4 regions of the Paenibacillus sp. NPDC057934 genome follow, and region 1 is predicted to be linked to each of the others. Evidence: riboswitches for the same ligand, from Rfam matches in the RefSeq annotation. Region 1 holds a riboswitch; each other region holds the start of a gene.
What was found. A riboswitch is a leader RNA that binds a small molecule or an ion and turns the genes downstream of it on or off. The one in region 1 is predicted to bind cyclic di-GMP.
Positions count from the first base shown of each region.

Region 2: linked by a shared signal. The riboswitch ahead of ACFVRY_RS11135 (anti-repressor SinI family protein) and the one ahead of ACFVRY_RS11580 (choice-of-anchor A family protein) in region 1 are both predicted to bind cyclic di-GMP.
Region 3: linked by a shared signal. The riboswitch ahead of ACFVRY_RS04615 (thiamine pyrophosphate-binding protein) and the one ahead of ACFVRY_RS11580 (choice-of-anchor A family protein) in region 1 are both predicted to bind cyclic di-GMP.
Region 4: linked by a shared signal. The riboswitch ahead of ACFVRY_RS23020 (FapA family protein) and the one ahead of ACFVRY_RS11580 (choice-of-anchor A family protein) in region 1 are both predicted to bind cyclic di-GMP.

Region 1 covers NZ_JBHVPB010000004.1:388,349-391,463, reverse strand. Annotated here, with positions in the region: gene ACFVRY_RS11580 (choice-of-anchor A family protein) at 1-1,343, opposite strand, end outside; cyclic di-GMP riboswitch class I at 1,433-1,522, opposite strand; gene ACFVRY_RS11575 (YhjD family protein) at 1,990-2,397, shown strand; gene ACFVRY_RS11570 (ASCH domain-containing protein) at 2,584-3,030, opposite strand.
Region 2 covers NZ_JBHVPB010000004.1:283,681-286,795, forward strand. Annotated here, with positions in the region: gene ACFVRY_RS11130 (2-oxoglutarate dehydrogenase E1 component) at 1-703, opposite strand, end outside; cyclic di-GMP riboswitch class I at 1,222-1,306, shown strand; gene ACFVRY_RS11135 (anti-repressor SinI family protein) at 1,334-1,486, shown strand; gene ACFVRY_RS11140 (helix-turn-helix domain-containing protein) at 1,593-1,922, opposite strand; gene ACFVRY_RS11145 (TasA family protein) at 2,105-2,692, opposite strand; gene ACFVRY_RS11150 (TasA family protein) at 2,764-3,115, opposite strand, start outside.
Region 3 covers NZ_JBHVPB010000002.1:24,257-27,371, reverse strand. Annotated here, with positions in the region: gene ACFVRY_RS04620 (methyl-accepting chemotaxis protein) at 1-575, shown strand, start outside; cyclic di-GMP riboswitch class I at 1,143-1,235, shown strand; gene ACFVRY_RS04615 (thiamine pyrophosphate-binding protein) at 1,421-3,058, shown strand; gene ACFVRY_RS04610 (carboxymuconolactone decarboxylase family protein) at 3,074-3,115, shown strand, end outside.
Region 4 covers NZ_JBHVPB010000010.1:225,002-228,116, forward strand. Annotated here, with positions in the region: gene ACFVRY_RS23015 (DMT family transporter) at 1-30, shown strand, start outside; gene ACFVRY_RS23020 (FapA family protein) at 106-1,962, opposite strand; cyclic di-GMP riboswitch class I at 2,066-2,156, opposite strand; gene ACFVRY_RS23025 (FUSC family protein) at 2,468-3,115, opposite strand, start outside.

The DNA of each region.
Region 1 (3,115 bases):
GTCGGTGTTGGTTTCGGCGTCGCTGTCGGCGTAGCCGTTGGTGTTGGTGTTGGCTTCGGCGTCGCTGTTGGTGTCGGCGTAGCCGTTGGTGTTGGCTTCGGCGTCGCTGTTGGTGTCGGCGTTGCCGTTGGTGTTGGCTTCGGCGTCGCTGTTGGTGTTGCCGTTGCTGTCGGTGTTGGTTTCGGCGTCGCTGTCGGCGTAGCCGTTGGTTTAGGTGTTTTTGTCGGCTTTGGTGTTGGCGTTGGTGTTGGTGTTGGGCATGGTGTTGGCGTTGGTGTTGTCGTCGCTGTCGGTGTTGCCGTTGGCTTCGGACTTGGCGTTGGCGTCGGCGTAGCTGTTGGCTTCGGACTTGGTGTTACCGTCGCTGTTGGTGTAGCTGTCGGTTTCGGACTTGGTGTTGCCGTCGCTGTCGGTGTAGCTGTTGGTTTCGGCGTTGCACTCGGTGATGGTGTTGGGGTAGCAGACGGTGTCGGACTTGGGCTTGGCGTAGGCGTTGTTGACGGGGTGGTTCCTTCAAACGGATAATGGTGCATTTGCACAAAACCGTTGAATGAAGTGGCTATCAACGTGCCATGCAACTCCGCATAACTGTAGAACACACTCGCTTTTGGCGCCAGAATTGTACCTTCTATCGTTGTATTAGCTATACTGATTGAGCCTGCTTGATAAAAATTAAATAATACCTTCCGGGGACTTCCTCCCCAGATTTGAAAACTTGGAATGCTGATCGCGCCTCCGCTAACATTGACTATAACAGTGCCATTGTTTGCAATGTTGAACTGAAGACCGTTGGCATCCGCCAAATCGGAGGCGGATAGATTCACGACATTAAAGGCTTCCGGGGCGTTGATGGTTATTTTCCCGTATTCCTTCTTGAAAGATCCTGCCTCGGGGAGAGACGCCAGCTCAGCCGATTTATTAATCAGAAATTGCTTTTCTCTAGCAAAATCAATTGGAGTAGCCTTTCTCTCGCCTTCTTTGATATCAGCCCGTTCCTTGCTCAAAGATCCCCCGTAAACGGCTGTGCCATACACAGTTCCATCAGTCAAATTAATGTTTCCTCCCGCAATTAGAACATCGCCGCCCTGGGCATCCTTAGATACGCCATAACCTTTCAGGCTGATGTTCCCTGCGGCCGCAAGCCGCCCGTGAATCTGGTCGTTCGACTGCGTGAAGTCTCCAAACACAAAAGCATTAAAATTCCCGGCAACCCCCAAAACTGGCGTGGGGGTATACGGCAAGCCCGATGTTGCGTTCACCGGGACGCCCAGGGAAAACGTGCTTCCCACTGTCAGCAGCCCTGCCAGGAACAATTTCACTGCCGACTTCATTTTTTTCCTCAATGCTTACACCTCCTATTAAATTTTATATGATCTCGTAGCAGCTACGATGACAACAAAAAAAGACCACCAAGAAGTAGAGAAGCTCTCTTCATGGCAGTCGGACGGTCATGGCACTTGTCAGTACTTTAGACTCCTGGACTTTGCGTCCCGTCTTTTCAGACGGTTTGCTATTATACATGACGATAATAACTTACTAGAAATGCCCGCAAAACAACATACGGCAGGCCCTGCGTGATATTTTTTGCTGTAATTTATCAATAGTGTAGCTTGGCGTTATCGCATTGTCAACGAATTCCTTTTTGTACAATATTTAAATGAAAAAAGCGCCAAAAGGCGCTTCAAATCGTCATTTTATCCTCTTTTTAGAACATCTGTATCCACCCGATAATTGATATCCATAACGGAATACTCAGGAACAGTCCGAACAACATACCCCGATAAATATTCCCTTCATGCTCCATGGCTCACTTCTCCCCAATATTACAATAGTCTTCCTTTTAGTATTTCAAATTAAATATAATATCATTCCTTCGAATGAATTGTGAATTACATCACAATATTGTGTTAGTTTATAAATACCATTGAATATTTTTTGAAATTCGGAGTAGAATAGGAATACACGTTCTCATTTTAGGTGGTGATACGCATGCACAAAGCCGAGAGTATAGACAATCATCTGGTAAAATCGTATTTGCTTCTCCCGCTGATCCTATCTGCTTTTGAACGCGATGCCAGCATCATTTCCGCGCAGCTCCGAACACCTTCACCTTATCTTGAAGTTTTGGATACGGCAGCCCATGCAGCTACTGCAGATCTCAGGGATATCCGCACGGAGATGAGAATTCGCGGCATTAAGGTATATGAACAACATAAGCTCCCGCATGGCCTTGAGGCTAAATTCATCTGCCGGGGATATCACGAACGGATGCTGCTGCTGAATGAACTCATTGCCGCACAAGCAGGAATCCATATGCGCAAGTATCTAGGACTGGATATTTCGGCTTTCCGAAATGAGCAGGAGCAATACAGAATCAATCCTGCCCCTCAACTCTAAATCTACCCTATGCTAAGGATCGGTTAAAAAAATAGGCCCTGCCATGGGAGTTGGCAGGACCCAAATCTATACCACTAAACACTGGGGGGCGTTTGGTAAATCCAATATAACCCCCGAACCTGAAAATAAGCTGATCTTAAGATAAAAATTAGCTTAAAAAATGTCACGATTTTTGTTAAACGAAGATCAGAAATGTTCCTCTTCATCCGAAAGGGGGTACTCCCAGAAGCCCAGTCGCCCTTTGGCCGGGACGGGATGAACCAGCGGGCGAACATCCTCCAGCTCCCAAGCGAAACGTCCTTCTGTATAGTCGCCAAAAGCCCGTTCGTTCTCGCTTATCCACTGCGCCACACCATTCAACCCAGTAATACCATTCAACCCAGTAATACCATGGCACTCCTTCAGTTTCCCTGTAGCAATAATAACACCCGTGGGTAAATTCCCTTCTGTATAGCCGAGCTTTGCGAGTAGCGATTGGAACGGCTCTCGTCTACATGCGGCCTTGTCTATTTTAAGACCGGCATGGATTGCCAGTTCTCCACGATATGCCGTTCGCCATGAACGGGTTTCGTAGTTTTTCTCACCAAGCGCAACCAATGTAGCCCAGGGCTGCCGTATTGTTAAGCAACGCATGTTGTGTTATCTCCTTCTTTATTTCACTGAGCCATCAGGTGTACATCCCTACTATAACTCATTTATCTAGATATCGAACTTCTTA
Region 2 (3,115 bases), 100 kb from region 1:
CCGCGCGTACGATTTCGTCCAGCATCGGTACAAGGGCATCGTTGCCCTCTAGGCTGAAACGCTTTTGGCCCACGAAAGTCTTGTGCAGGAAGGTCTCGAACTGTTCCACTTGAATCAACCGGCTCAGCAATTCCTTGCGTTCAGCGGTATTTAGTGGAGCAGGTGAGTTAACGGACTCTGCCTGGCTGTTCAACCAGCGAAGTTCCTGTTCATCATGCACATGACCAAATTCGTAGGCGATAGTTTGTGTATAGGCTTGGCGCATCCGGTGAACAGCGTCCCAAGCGGTTTGAATATTATCCGGTACATTCTCCCAAATCAGCGAAGCAGGGAGGGCCATGAGGTCCTCACGCGTAAGTTCATACGTTTCGTGATTCAGCCATTTTATCATAGGGTTGTGATCCCGCTCCAGCGGGTCAATATTGGCGGCCAAATGGCCATATATACGAATGTTAGCGATTAGCTTGGAGGCTTTAACAGCCTTGCGAAGCCAAACGGCATCTCCCGAGACGATAGGCTGCGGAGCTGGTTCGGCATCCGGCGCCAGGGGAGGCGGGCCATAAACAGTAAAAAGTTCACGGTAATTATTTTCAATTGAGGAGGGGTCTTTCACAAACTGCTCATACTTCTCTTGAATGTAGCCCAGATTGGGACCGTAATATTTGCTCCAAACAGATTCATTGTAGGGCTCTTTGGCTGCCATGAATACATCCTCCTAACGGATGAACTCCAAACGCGGGGCGCTGGTATGGGCCTTGTTCGGAGCTGTGATGGTTGCGTTTTCATTTCCTTTCTATTGTGCTACTTTCGGTGGCCTTAATCAATTCATACTTTCGTCCAATCCAATCGCAAAACGGTATGGTTCAGCCCGGTCATTGATGCCATAGCGCCATAAATAGATTAGTCTAAGAGGTCGGAACTAGTAAAATGATGCTATAGACCTTGAATTGACAGGAAAAGCTGTTTAGAGGATTTGAATTTTGGTTAATAACTTTATATAGTTCGTATGGATTAGTATATTTATTCATGAATTTAAAATTTTACATTTCGTACAGATAGTTTCAGATTGGACAGGTATTAGTCCAAACGAGCTAAACTTTTTACATTTGTCTCCTTAGAAATTTCCAGAAAACGACACACTTTTCCGATTATTTCTTGTATAATGTTATTGCAGTAAGGTTTTTAATAATAATTTCTAGCCAGATCCTTTCATGTAAAGGGTCCAGTAAAGGGTAAACCTGTTGAAAGACAGGGGCACAAAGTCTCGGGTCTAAGGTAGAAATACTAAGACGGCCGGACTGCCTGGGGACGAGAAATCTTAGGAGGAGATTTTTTGGATAAGTCCAACCAGGGGAGCAACGGAGAACTACAGACAGTCGATCTGGATTTAGAATGGGTATATTTGCTGCTGAGTGCCAAGAAGGCGGGCATCAAGGCGGAGGAGATTCGCCGTTTCTTTAATGAAAAGGCTTTAAAGGCAATTTAGCAGCTTGAATCATAACAGGATACATATAGAGAAGGGCACAGCATATGCTGTGCCCTTCTCTATATGATGGGTCTCCAAGGCATTGAAGCGCTCAGGGCCGGAATCATTAATCCTTTTGTTCAAGACGCCATTTTTGATAATCCAGAAATTCCTTGAACTCCCGCTTGCTGATGCCGGAGCTCATTGCCTCTTGCACGAGCCGGAACCATTCCGAATCCAGAGGCGTATCTTCCGTGTCGGAGAGATCTCCATATAGCAACACGTGAATAGAGACTTGGAGCGCGTCGGCAATTTTCTCAATGAATTGGATAGAGGGGTTGGACTGAATATTTCTTTCAACATTACTCAGGTACGACTTGGCCACATCCGCCTTGTCCGCAAGCTCGGATAAGGATAAGCCCTTCTCGACCCGGAGTTCATGGATACGTCCTCCCATATTATCAGGCACGATGACAACGCCCCTCCGTACTTTTTGTATAAGTATAACAAATTTCCTTGAAACGGACAAAGACACATTGCTGTTCAGAGGAGAAAGAGGGAGGGGACTGGATCAAAAACCGGCATGCCCCAGCCCGATTAAGGGTCTAAGAGATGCCGGTATTTTTTATAAGAACAGGTTTATTTAAATTCGCCAGCGCCTTGCTTGGCGTTGAAGGTCAAAGTCACGTCCAGTTTGTCGCCTTGGAAGATGTTTTGATCCTGATTGTTCTCAACAAACTCAAAGGCTAACTTGAGCGTCTTGGATTGGGCTGCGGAGATGCCACCTGGGAAGGCGTTAGCTACCAGATCGTAGCCCGGATTGCTCTGCAAATCCTTGAGTGTTGCTTCGCCAACGACATGGCCAGTAATCGGACCACTAGTATAGCTGCTGTCAAGGAGTTTTACTTTAAAGTGTGCACCGAGATCCTCTGAGCCATTGTTGGTGTTAGCATCCGTAACATTATACGCTGTAGCCAGCTTCAATTCCTTAATGTCAAGTGTGCCGTTGTTCTGTAGAGTGAAGCTGCGGACAGCGATGTCACCTGGTTTCAGATTGCTCAGGTTCACATTTTGGGTAGGATTAGTATTCAGATCGAGCGTGCCAGCAGCGAAAGTTGCTGTGCTTTCCGCTGTATCGCTGAAGTAAGCGAAGGTGCCGCCCCCGATTAAAGACAATCCCAAAGCTGCTGAGGCTACACCAAGACCCAATGTTTTTTTGATACCCATGATTAAATTCCTCCTCTTATATGGTTAATAAAATGGTAGACAAAATGGATACTGAATTTAGATCAGACGGCTTATTTGTATTCGCCAGCGCCTTGTTTGGCCTCGAAGGTCCAATTCAATTTCAGGCTATCCCCCTGGTAGTAGTTCTGTGGCTGGAAGTTGTCGACAAAGGCAAACTGAACGGACAGCTTATCTAGAGTTCCTGCCTTGATCCCTGATTTTTCCCCGAAAACTGAACCAAGGATGCCTGCTTTTACAAGGTCTGGTGACAGACTTTCCAGCTCAGACAATTTTTTAACAAGGACCGGAGAAGATATCTTGTCTTTATTAACCAAGAAGGTGACCACAATGTCATCTTTCAAATTATGAGTTCCATTGTCATTGTTCACATCTATAACCTGAGCTGCCGTCTTCAGCAGCACT
Region 3 (3,115 bases), on a different contig from region 1:
CCCATAACGCTCGCGGTATCACCATGATTACGAAGACAATCACCGAAATTGCGGAACAGACCAACCTTTTATCCCTGAACGCTTCCATCGAAGCTGCCCGTGCCGGAGAGCATGGTCGCGGGTTCGCCGTGGTTGCCCAGGAAGTACGCAAACTGGCAGAGGAATCCACCGCCTCGACCAAAGAGGTCTTCGGCCTGGTACGAAGCATTGAGAGCGATATTAAGGAAGCCATTGCGAACATTACCATCAATGAGGAAGTCGTTCAGGTACAGAATGAAATGATCATTCAAACTGCACAGGTTTTCGGGCAAATTGTCCAAAGCGTACAGTACATTACCGAGCAAATCGCCGCCTTCTCTTCGGAAAGCGACCTGATGCTGGACAGCGCCCTGAAGATCTCCACAGCGATTGAGAACATCTCAGCAATTACTCAGCAAACAGCAGCCAGCACCGAAGAGGTCTCTGCATCGATGAGTGAACAGATCAATGCCCTGCAATCCGTTGCGGATGAGAGTGAAAAAATGACATCAGCTGTCTTCCAGCTGCAAAAAACGATTCATATTTTTAAATTTTAGAATTTGTCATAAAAATTTTATTTTTATTCATTGCAGCACAAAACTGCCGTATAAGCTCTGTCTTATACGGCAGTTTTTCAATTTATGAAACGTTTGTATTATATCACTTTCAAGCCTTTCTGAAAGTTTATAACCACAATTTTTGTTTATCCACTCCCCTCTCAAATACCCTACTTTCAACCTAATCCCCTCCTGTGCAGTTCAAAAGAATTTGAGCACTATGATTCATTGCCTTTCATGAAAAACATCATCTTAAATCTTGATTCAACTAATTTCTTCAATTAATATCTAATCTTGTCCATCCAATAGTTTTCATCTAATTTGCATTTTCACACCAATCCCTCAAATGAAATCTTGCTCTTTCTCCTGATTAAATGCTTGCTTCAGACCTATTTGTAACCGTATTCCATTTTACAATGCACCCTTGGATACATTTTAAATTAAAACTAAATTCCTACTTTCTTTCATATTTTTCGTCAAATTCCGAGTTCGTTTGTGTAAAATATATTGACAAAGACGAGCTAGGAATATAATGTAAAGGAAAATTATTCTTATAATTAGTTATAAAATTTATATGGGCAAAATTCCTGAAAAGGAATGACGCAAAGCCATGGATCTACAGCCTCATTTTTTCGGGGCCATGACTGCCAGGTTGCAGTAAAAACCAGGAAGATCGACTTAATTTTGCGGTCTGAGTGGCGGTTTTTTGCTACCAACCTGTGCTCCATTATTCGAGCACAGGTTTTGTTGTTTCTTTGTACCCGTTAGTATCGTTCTAATCATTTGGCACTACCAGAACGATAATATAATTATCTTTTACTTAACCCAATTCATTTACTTGAGAGGTGTTTTTTTTGAAGACAGTCGCAGATTATATGGCGGAGGCACTACGTAACCTCGGAGTAACCCATTCATTTGGTATTATTGGTAAATCCATTTGTCCCTTAGTTCTGAAGATGGTGGATTACGGTATTGAGTTTATTCCTGGAAGACATGAATCCAGTTCCGGCTTTGAAGCCGCAGGCTATGCACTCAAGACTGGCGGACTAGGCGTTGCTTTCGGAACATCCGGTCCCGGAGGCACGAACCTGCTTACTGCAGCGGCCCATGCCAAGGCGAATAACCTTCCGGTACTATTTATTACAGGGCATCAATCCATAAAAGAACTAGGTATTCCGCAATGTCAGGATTCTTCCTCATATCTGGCTGATCTAGCTGATATGTTCAAACCGGCTACCCTGTTCAGCAAACTTGTAGAACGTGGCGATAACTTGAGCACCATTTTCAATCATGCTATCTCTATTGCTCTGGGCGGTACCCGTGGTCCCGTTCATCTTTGCTTGCCGTTCGACGTTCAGACTGAACTGCTGGAAGAATTCCCGGTAGTTTATCCAGAGCGTGAATCGCTCGTCAGCATCTCCAATTTTGACCGTGTAATCAACGCTATCAACAATGCTGAGAATCCGCTAATTATTGCCGGTAAAGGTGTTAACCGTTCCGGGGCTCATAAAGAGCTGATCGAACTGGCTGAAACATTCAACATCCCTGTCGTGACCTCTCCTGGTGGCAAAGGTGCTATTCCTTGGGATCACCCGCTCTATCACGGTCCTGTCGGTGTCGGCGGATGTACGCATGGCGATGACATGCTAAATCATAGTGATTTGTATATCGTGCTGGGCTCCCGCCTGAGCGATATGACCATCTGTAATCTCAAACGCGAGAATCATCCAGAAACATTAATTCAGTTTGATAGCGACCCTACGTTTGTAGGCAAAATTCTAACCTCCAAAACTATACCGGTCTCCGGGGATCTGCGTGATAATCTTGTGTATTATCTTGAACACCTGGATAGAGATTCTGTGACCAAACATAATACTCCAAGTTTTAACTATCGGGAAGAACTGCCTGAGCTTCCAGGCCTCTCCCTCGCTTCAGTTATGAGCGTGATGAGTGATTTTATTCCATACAACAACACGGTGTTCGTGGATGATGGAAGCCATGGCTTTAATGCCGTTAAATGGTATAACGTTAAAAAACCGGGCAGTTTTGTGTTCGATGCCTATTTTGCCTGCATGGGTAACGCAATTGGCATGGCTATCGGCGCCAAGGTTGCATCACCGGATGAAACGATCTTCTGTGTGACTGGCGATGGGTGCTTTATGATGCTGGGCGCTGAGATTAATACAGCAGCATGTAAGGATATCCCGGTTATTTTTATCGTTGTCAACAACATGCAGCTGGATATGGCACTAAAGGGTATGGAGAAGACTACGGGCCGAATTGACGGAACCCTATTCGAAGTCCCAATGGACGCGGTGAAGTTCGGCGAATCGCTTGGAGCAACCGGATATCGCTGTGAAACTTTGGATCAATTCTCCGCTGCGATCGCAGATGCAGTAGCCTTGAACAAGGTAGCCGTAATCGAACTGTTGACAGACCGTGACGAAGTACCACCTACAGCACACCGTGTAGTGAATCTTTAATCAGGGGGCCAATTTATGAGCGACAATTTGGACAAAAATATCAATAGTGGTCTGAAC
Region 4 (3,115 bases), on a different contig from region 1:
AAGCGTTCTACCAAACTTTCAGCTAACTGACCAAGGCTGAATGCCCTACATCGAATAGTAAAAGGAGGTCCCTGCTGACATTGTCGCGAGGGACCTCCTTTTATTTTATTGTCGGCGCTGTAGCGTCTGTGGTGTGATCACAGCGTTCTCCAGTGGTTCGGTAACCTCTTCCGAGTAGCCGCCAACACTGATTGTACCACCGCTCATTTTGTGCAGAACAAGCCTCTTTCCGGCCTTTAAGGTGGACTTGACTTCACTTGTCCCTCCAACCGTCTGTGCTGTGATGGCACCCTTGGCTTCCAGATTGGAGTCTTCACAGACCGCATTTCTGCTTGTGTAGGCGATATCTCCAGCGGACAACAGCTCACTTTTCCGAGTGCCTTCTCCGTAAAGGGTGATGTTGCCGCCAGAATGAATGCTGCTGCTATCGCTGTAGGGAAGATCAATCCGGACTTTAGTCTCCTGCATAACAACAATGCCTCTGTACATATCCTTTAGCAACTTCAGGAAGGATTCCACAAGCGCATCATTCAACAACCCGATAAACTGATCTGGCTGCAAAAAGACCTCCAGCAAGCGTTTCAACTGTTTCGTATCCTGAGGGTAGGTATGCTTGATGTCAGAGAGAACGTTTAGGAGCTCGGGGATCAGAATCGCGAATCGTTTATATTTGGTATCGAGCAGAAGCTGAATGACCTGGCCGTAATTGACAGGCTGCTGGCGGTTGGCTAGCTTTTGGGACAATACCTTGGCTGCCTTCCGTAGCAGAATGCCTTCCTCCATGATCTGTTTGGAGAGATGATAGAGTCGGTTGTTGAATACTCCATGATATCCCGAATACAGCTTGCTCTCCGCCACATCGCCCCGAATCCAAATACTTCCGGTTGCCGCGATGGTCGCATTCTTCACACTTCCGTAAATATAGACATTTCCAATCGCCTCAATAATCATCCGCTCTTCCACATCGCCGTGAACAGCAACGTCCCCCGCGAATACGATATGCCCAGTCTCAGAATTGACATTCCCCAGAACCCTGTGCGCTGCAGCAATATCAAAGATGGAGCCCTTCACTCCTGTCAGGCGGGGTCTGCCGGTACGAAGCGCCATGACCTTCACTCCGGACACAAGCTGTGTATGTTCCTTGGCGGTAAGCCGGATATCTTCAGGTGGTGTAGCAGGAAGCAGATGTCCATACACATCATATCCAGGCACTCCTTCGATGGATGGATGCTTTATCGCTATGATGTCACCTTCCTGAACTTCGGGAATGTCCGGATATTTCTGCCCTTCCTGTCCGCTCACGTTTCTATGGAAGATTTCTGCTGTTAGGGCTTCCTCGGAGAACGGAATTTCGATTCGTGCACCGATCGAAGGTTTGGGCGCCGTGCCTTCCGCAACACGAACAGGCCGTCCGGTGGGGCGGTTCAATTCCTCGTAGATCGCGGGAATATTGAGATTCTGTGAGATGGATTTTTTATCAAAATCGGCAAGGACCTGTTCGATGCGCAGTGTAGATAGCAGGGCTTTCTTGTCCTGCTCCGCACTGACCGCGATGTTATTCGTGGCTGCACAGTTCTTCAGGCGCCAAGCGTACTGTTCTACTCGTCGCACGGTAAGGAAGGCAGATAGCTTGTCTTCGGAGACTATGATCTCGTACGGAGCTGGCTCTTCAATCTCCCATTCCAGGCGGTCGGATGACAATACTTCTGTAGGGGTAGTAATGATCTGCCGGTTCTTCCTAAGGACTAGGGGAGGAACGGGAGAGACGACAGCGGGTTTGCCGCCAGATAAGGGTGAGGTGATGAAAAATTGATTATTTTGAATAATGATGATGCCATCCTTATTGTTGGCGTCGTCTAGTGGTAGAGATTCTGTAACACTATTCAAGATTTGTTCGGAGGGATCTATTGGCAAAGGCCGGGCAAGTTCTTTTACTTCATTTGGATTAGGGCGGTGCGGCATTCGGTTACCTCGCTTCTTTGTATAATCAAAGGCATCTGTACATAGAGAGCACCGTTATTTCGGTGCGATCATCCACTAGGGATATCCGCCATGTAGGCGTCTAATTGGCAGCCTGGCAACCATAAATGCACTTGTGCATTCTTAGGCCCATTGCTTTGCGTCCTACCCTTTCGAATAGTTTGCCTTTAAAAATGGATCAATGATGTATACTCAGCATCAGGCACTTTAATCGACTAAAATCGACAAAAAAAGAAGGCGCCGGTACGTCGTATATATAAAATGTCGGCATTAAATCCTTTTAATTTTAGTGCTAAAGTAACGAATTGACAATAGGGAATAAATAAATTCACCCAGACCATTCACATGTAAAAGAGAGGCGTCTAAGGCGGATGGCCCGGGACGTCTCTCACAGGATCACATAATCCGTAGAAAGTACCTATATATTCCACATTTCCTTAATTATAACGTGTAAGATGGTTTTAGTAAAATGAAAGGACTCTCCACGTTATAACTTGTGGGAGAGTCCTTTTTTCATGTAACGAATACCTTGGGCGATGTCTCGCTTAGCTTCGTGCGGTACCGCCGAACAGGTGGCATATTCCGCCCGTTCCACCTCATCCAGCACCCGGTTCAGGTGCGAGAAGACTGCACCAAGATCGCGCATAGCGGTCAGAGGGCAATGACTCTGAAGCTTGGAGAAGCAAGAGAGTTGCAATTCCCGTGCATGGCGTAGGGCGTCTGGGAGGGAACGGGGGCACTCGGTATCGGACAGGGTCTTCGTTCCGTACAGTGCGATGCAATCGGCAGTGGCTTCCAGCGAACCAGTCATCCCTTCTGCAGCTGCATAATGCGGTGGCAGCAGGGCGATCTCATCGGCAATTTCCTTCACATAGGCATGAACGGTTTTAAGATGAGAAGTAGCAGTGCTAAGCCTGTTCAATTCATTTCGGCATTGGTAATGCGATAGCGTGTAGTGAATCTCTTTCTGCTTTTTGCCGCTTCGCTTCAGCAGTTCACCGGCTTGTTTCGATACTGTATTGCCCTTTACCGAACTTTTTTCGCCAGCGGCAAGACCTCTCAGTGCTTCTGCTAGCAGTTGGCTTCCTTCAAGTGCCAAGGCTTTTACCTTGACGAACCCCTTCGGCGGAACGAT